DNA from 2 places in the Kribbella sp. NPDC056345 genome. Region 1 is predicted to be linked to the other one. Evidence: predicted binding sites of a transcription regulator. Region 1 holds the regulator's gene; the other holds the start of a gene.
What was found. Region 1 encodes HrcA, which represses chaperone genes, less so after heat shock. Its sites were predicted from a motif close to TTGGCACTCGNNNNNNNCGAGTGCCAA; they were not measured.
Positions count from the first base shown of each region.

Region 2: a site for HrcA is predicted at 2,092-2,118, ahead of groES (co-chaperone GroES). Genes of this name have one in related genera too.

Region 1 covers NZ_JBHJQQ010000001.1:51,074-54,540, reverse strand. Annotated here, with positions in the region: gene ACFCV3_RS00300 (ThuA domain-containing protein) at 1-211, shown strand, start outside; gene ACFCV3_RS00295 (Gfo/Idh/MocA family protein) at 208-1,293, shown strand; gene hrcA (heat-inducible transcriptional repressor HrcA) at 1,343-2,365, shown strand; gene dnaJ (molecular chaperone DnaJ) at 2,394-3,467, shown strand, end outside.
Region 2 covers NZ_JBHJQQ010000004.1:504,815-508,281, forward strand. Annotated here, with positions in the region: gene ACFCV3_RS17350 (methyltransferase domain-containing protein) at 1-836, opposite strand, end outside; gene ACFCV3_RS17355 (peptidoglycan-binding protein) at 846-1,442, opposite strand; gene ACFCV3_RS17360 (peptidoglycan-binding domain-containing protein) at 1,511-1,984, opposite strand; gene groES (co-chaperone GroES) at 2,255-2,551, shown strand; gene groL (chaperonin GroEL) at 2,680-3,467, shown strand, end outside.

The DNA.
Region 1 (3,467 bases):
GGACCCGACCAACAACGTGCTGGCGACCACCAAGTTCGACACGCACCCGGACTTCCCGTGGATCGAGGGCGCCGTGATGCCGGTGGTCTGGACGCGCACGTGGGGCGAGGGTCGGGTGTTCGTCTGCACGGTCGGTCACAAGCTCGACGACTTCGACGTTCCTGAGGTGCGCACGATCATCGAGCGGGGGCTGCTGTGGGCGAGCAAGTGACACGAGTCGGCATCGTCGGCACCGGAGTCATCTCCGGGACCTACCTCGATCACCTGGCCAAGCTGCCCGGTGTCGAGGTGGTCGCGGTCGCGGACCTGGACCTCGCGCGCGCCCAGGCGGTCGCCACGGACAGCATCCGCGCGCTCACACCCGATGAGCTGTACACCGCCGACGACGTCGACATCGTCATCAACCTGACGATTCCGGCCGCCCACGCCGCCGTACACCAGGCTGCTCTCAACGCCGGCAAGCACGTGTACGGCGAGAAGCCGCTGGCCATGGATCGCGCCGAGGCCGACCCGCTGCTCAAGTACGCCGCCGCGCACGACCTCCGCATCGGCTGCGCACCGGACACCGTCCTCGGCACCGGCACCCAGACAGCTCGCGCCGTGATCGACCGTGGTGACATCGGCGTACCGCACGCCGCGACCGCCTTCATGGTGACGCCCGGCCACGAGCTGTGGCACCCGGCGCCTGAGTTCTACTACCAGCCCGGTGGCGGCCCGGTCCTCGACATGGGCCCGTACTACGTGACCAGCCTGGTCACCCTCCTCGGTCCGGTACGGCGGGTCACCGCGCGCGCCGGGCAGTCGAAACAGGAGCGGATGATCCACACCGGTCCCCGGGCCGGGACTGTCTTCCCGGTGGAGGTTCCGACGCACCTGACCGGCGTGCTGGAGCATGAGTCCGGCGCACTGACCACCGTGCTGATGTCGTTCGACGTGTGGGCCGGTCGGTTGCCGCGGATCGAGGTGCACGGGACTGAGGGCAGTCTGTCGGTTCCGGACCCCAATGGCTTCGACGGGGCGGTTGAGATCGTCACTCCGACCCAGCGGGAGTGGACGGAAGTGGCAACAGCCGGCGGGTACGCCGGGGCCGGTCGGGGCGTCGGTGTGGCGGACATGGCCCGGGCGCTGCGCAACGGCGAACCGCACCGGGCGAACGGCGAGCTGGCGTACCACGTGCTCGACGTACTGGAGTCTTTTATCGACTCTGCGGTCCAGGATCAGCCGCTTGATGTGGCCAGTACAGTGACGCGCCCCGCAGCAGTTCCGTTGGGAGCGTCGCCCGACACCGCCTAGACTGGCACTCTGAGCTTTTGAGTGCCAAGAGGCTGGAGAGGGTGGTCGCGTGCTGGATGAGCGCAAGCTGGATGTACTCCGCGCCATCGTCGAGGACTACGTCGCGACCCACGAGCCGGTCGGCTCGAAGACACTGGTCGACCGGCACAACCTCGGTGTCTCCCCGGCTACGGTGCGTAACGACATGGCCGCGCTGGAGGAGGAGGGGTACATCACCCAGCCGCACACCAGCGCCGGCCGCATCCCGACCGACGCCGGCTACCGGCTGTTCGTCGACAAGCTGAGCACGGTCAAGACGCTGTCCGCGGCCGAGAAGAAGGCCATCACGTCCTTCCTCGGCGGCGCGGTCGACCTCGACGACGTCGTACGGCGGACGGTCCGGCTGCTCGCCCAGATCACCCGCCAGGTCGCGATCGTGCAGTACCCGTCGCTGAACCGGTCGAGCGTCCGGCACATCGAGGTGGTCACGATGTCACCGCGCCGGCTGCTGCTGGTCCTGATCACCAGCAACGGCCGGGTCGAGCAGCGGATCGTCGAGCTGCCGAAGGACATCGACGAGCAACTGGTCGCCGACCTCCGGTCACGGCTGAACACGGCCATGGTCGGCCAGCGACTGACCGAGGCGGCCACCTCGCTCGCCACGGTCGCCGACAACTTCGCGCCGGACGACCGCCCGCTGGTCGCGGCGATCGTCACAACCCTGCTCGAGGCGTTCACCGACGAGATGGGTGAGCAGCGGATCGCGGTCGGTGGCGCGGCCAACCTGACCCGGTACGGCGACGACTTCGAGCGGAACGTGAAGCCGGTGCTGGAGGCGCTGGAGGAGCACGTCATCCTGCTCAAGCTGCTCGGTGAGGCGACCCACCCGCAGACCCTGACGGTCCGCATCGGTCACGAGAACCCGTACGAGGAGCTGGCCACCACCTCGGTGGTCGCGACCGGCTACGGGTCCAAGTCGGAGGCGCTGGCCACCCTCGGCATCGTCGGCCCGACCCACATGGACTACCCCAGCACGATGGGCGCCGTACGGGCCGTCGCGCGCTACGTCAGCCAGATATTGGCTGAGTCATGACGCATTCACTTAACCCCTGGTCTGGAGTATGAGCACCGATTACTACGCCGTCCTGGGCGTCAGCCGTGACGCTTCAGCGGACGAGATCAAGAAGGCGTACCGCAAGCTGGCGCGCCAGTACCACCCCGACGTCAACGACTCCGAGGACGCGCACCACAAGTTCCAGGAGATCGGCCGCGCGTTCCAGGTGCTGAGCGATCCGCAGAAGCGGCAGATGCACGATCTCGGCGGCGACCCGTTCGCGTCGGCCGGTGGCGGGCCCGGTGGGTTCGGCGGCGGTCAGGCGTTCACGTTCACCGACATCATGGACGCGTTCTTCGGCCAGACCGGCGGGGCCACCCGCGGGCCGCGGCCGCGGACGCGACGTGGCCAGGACGCGTTGATCCCGCTGCGGATCGACCTGGCCGAGGCCGCGTTCGGGACGACCCGCGAGCTGAAGGTCGACACCGCCGTACTGTGTCCGACCTGTTCGGGCTCCGGTGCGGCGGCCGGCTCCGAGCCGGTCACCTGCGAGATCTGCCACGGCCGTGGCGAGGTCACCCACACCCAGCGCTCGTTCCTCGGCGAGGTGCGCACCATGCGCCCCTGCCCGAACTGCCGCGGCTTCGGGACCACGATCCCGAACCCGTGCGTCGAGTGTGCGGGCGACGGCCGGGTCCGCTCCCGCCGTACCGTCACCGTGAAGATCCCCGGCGGCGTCGACACCGGCACCCGCGTGCAGCTGTCCGGTCAGGGTGAGGTCGGTCCCGGCGGCGGTCCGGCCGGTGACCTGTACGTCGAGATCGAGGTCGAGCAGCACGAGGTCTTCACCCGCAACGGCGACGACCTGCACTGCACGGTCACGCTGCCGATGACGGCGGCCGCGCTCGGGACCACGATCGACCTGCCGACGCTGGAGGGCGAGACCACCCCGCTGGAGATCCGCCCCGGCACCCAGTCCGGTACGGCGATGACCCTGACTGCGCGTGGTGTGCCGCGGCTGCGGCATGCGGGTCGCGGCGACCTGATCGTCCAGGTCATCGTCGAGACCCCGACCAAGCTCGACGACAGCCAGGCGGAGTTGCTCCGGCAGCTCGCTGTGGCGCGTGACGAGGAGCGTCCG
Region 2 (3,467 bases), on a different contig from region 1:
GCTGTGACCAGACCGGCCCGTACGACGGCGCCGTCCGGCTCGTACAGGTAGTTGCCGACCGGACCGCTCTCCGTCTCCGGCGCCTCCGTCACAGTCGCGCCACCCGGCAACAACGTCGCCCGTCGCGCAGTACCGGAGTACAAAGCACCGGACCACAGTGCGGCCTCTTTGACCTCACCCGCGTCGCTGATCCACTCAGCCTCAACCCCATCCGGTACGGCGTCGTGCGGGATCCCGGGTGCGACCTTCACACAAGCGGTCCGCTCCAGCAGTCCCGTGATGAAGGTCCACGGCGGCGAGTAGGCGTTGTGATCGAACACGCGCCGCCCGTCCGCTCGCCGTGCCGGATCGGCGAACACCACGTCGTACGGCGTGAGGTCCGCGATCTCGGCGTCGCCGACGAGCACCTCGCCCGGCAGATCCAGCGCTGCGAGGTTGGCGCGTGCTGCTGCGGCCGTCTCGGGATCACGCTCGACACCGGTGACCCGCAGGCCGGCGCGGGCGGCGCTGATCAGGTCACCGCCGATTCCGCAGCCCAGGTCGATCACCCTGCTCCCCGGCAGGGCCGCAGCGATCCGTGCGGCCCGGTGGGTGCCCACTACGGTTCGGGTGGACTGCTCGTAGCCGTCCGGGGTGAAGTACATCCGCGCTGCGTCCGCACCGAACTTCGCGACCGCCCGGTACCGCAGTGCGGCCTGCGTGACCGCAGCACTGACCAGGGCGCCGTCGTACCGGCGTCGGAGCTTCTCGACGACCTGTAGCTCTCGACCCACCTCGTACTCCGCACAGGCGGCTGCCAGGACCTCAGGGTTGTCCAGCAGGGAGGTGACGGTCACCCGCACACTTTAGAGCGGGCTGGAACAGGTCTTGCTCCAGCTGCGGGTGGAGGTGGAGTAGAGGCGCCAGTTCATCGCTGAGCGGGTCTTGGGGCCGTAGATGCCGTCCACGACGATCTTGTGCTTGCGCTGAACCATGGTGACCACGGCGCGGGTGTTCTTGCCGTAGATACCGTCGACGGTGAGTTTGGTGCCGTAGCAGGAGTTCAGGTTGCGCTGCAGGACCTGGATGGCGGTCAGCGGATCACCGGTCCGGTCGGAGCCGCGGTGCGGGGTGTCGCCGTACTTGAGGTTGCAGTTGGTGCTGGAGCTGCCGTTGACCGACGGCATCGGGATGCCCCAGGTCTTGCTGACCGGGATGAGCCGTGCGGAGCGGCACTGACCTAGCTTGGCTTCGGCCGCGGCTGCTGCCTCGAGCGAGACGTGGTCGCCGGCCTTGTCCGTGGTGAGCGGAGCGGCCTGGTCGCTGGCCGGCTTCGGCGCTGCCGCCTGCTGCTTCTTGGAGGCGTTCGCCGCGACCGCACCGACCGCCAACGCACCTACGGCGGCGAGCACCACGAGGGTGCGGCCGGAGAGTTTCGGCAGTTTGGGGAGCGTGAAAGCCATGAGAAGACGGTCCCACGCCGGCCCGGCTTAGGCCAGCGCGTGACCACTATCTGCACACGCCCGGATGCTCAGAGCTTGTCGTAACAGCCCTGGCTCCAGACCTTCTTCGACGGGTTGTACATCCGCCACTTCATCGCCGACCGCGTCTGCGGACCGTAGACGCCGTCCGCGGGGAGCTTGAGCTTCTTCTGGACAGCCTTCACGGCATCGCGGGTCTTGGCGCCGTACCGGCCGTCCTTGGCCAGCTTGGAGCCGTAGCAGTAGTTGAGGTTGCTCTGCAGTGCCTGGATGGCCCGGGCCGGGTCGCCGAACGGGTTCTTCGGGTCGCGGTGCGGGTTGTCGCCGTACTTGAGGTTGCACGTGGTGCTGGTGCTCTCCCACTCGCCCGGGACGAACACCGTCCAACCGCTCCCGACCTTCTTGAAGGTCGCGGAGTCGCACTGGCTGAGCGGTGCGGCGGAGGCGGGGGCTGCTGCGGCGACCAGTGGCGTGACGGCGAGAGCGGCCACGGCGATGGTGGACTTCAGTAGGCGCATGGACATGGTGACCCTCCAACGTCCGGACCCCGTCCGATCGGGTTCCTGTGGGGGGTCAGACTCCGGTGCGTGGTCAAGAGTTGCCCGGAGTGAGCGCTCCTGGCGAGATTGATCTGGCACTCGAGTTGACCGAGTGCTAATCGCGGCCTAGATTCGGTGTTGGCACTCTCCTAGTGAGTGTGCCAACGGTCCGGCCTCCTGAGCCCCGCGACGGCAGGGGAGCGCGACCGCGCAGCACCACAGACAAAAATGCGAATCGACCGTGGAGGTCAGCAAGTGTCGGTCACGATCAAGCCGCTCGAGGACCGTGTCCTCGTCGCGCCGCTCGAAGCCGAGCAGACCACGAAGTCCGGCCTGGTGATCCCGGACACCGCCAAGGAGAAGCCCCAGGAGGGCGAGATCCTCGCCGTCGGTCCGGGCCGGATCGACGACAACGGCAACCGCGTCCCGCTGGACGTCGCTGTCGGCGACAAGGTCATCTACTCCAAGTACGGCGGCACCGAGGTCAAGTACGACGGCCAGGACTACCTGATCCTGGGCGCCCGCGACATCCTCGCAGTCGTCAGCAAGTGACGACCGCCCACTGTTCCTGACTGACACCGCCCCGGCCGCCTCTGGCACCGGGGCGGAGCCGGTCAGGACAGTGGGACCTGGATCGAAGCCTGCTACGCGAGACATTCAGAAAAGGACTGGTTTTCTTCATGCCGAAGATCCTCGAGTTCGACGAGAACGCTCGGCGCGCGCTGGAGCGTGGCGTCGACAAGCTCGCGAACACGGTGAAGGTGACGCTGGGCCCGAAGGGCCGCTACGTCGTCCTGGACAAGAAGTGGGGCGCCCCGACCATCACCAACGACGGTGTGACCGTCGCCCGTGAGGTCGAGCTGGACGACCCGTTCGAGAACCTTGGTGCGCAGCTGGCCAAGGAGGTCGCCACCAAGACCAACGATGTCGCCGGTGACGGCACCACCACCGCGACGGTGCTGGCGCAGGCACTGGTGCACGAGGGCCTGCGGGCCGTCGCCGCCGGGGTCAACCCGATGGGCCTCAAGCGCGGGATCGAGGCGGCTGTCGAGGCCGTCTCCGCGCGGCTCGTCGAGACCGCCCGGCCGGTGGACGACAAGGGCGACATGGCCCACGTCGCCACCATCTCCGCCCGGGACGCCGAGATCGGCACCCTGATCGCGGACGCGTTCGACAAGGTCGGCAAGGACGGTGTGATCACCGTCGAGGAGTCGAACACCTTCGGGACCGAGCTCGAGTTCACCGAGGGTATGCAGTTCGACAAGGGCTACATCTCGCCGTACTTCATCACCGACGCCGAGGCCGGCGAAGCGGTGCTGGAGGACCCGTACATCCTGATCCACCAGGGCAAGATCTCCGCGATCGCGGACCTGCTGCCGCTGCTGGAGAAGGTCGTGCAGTCCGGCAAGACGCTGCTGATCATCGCCGAGGACGTCGAGGCCGAGGCCCTGTCCACCCTCGTGGTGAA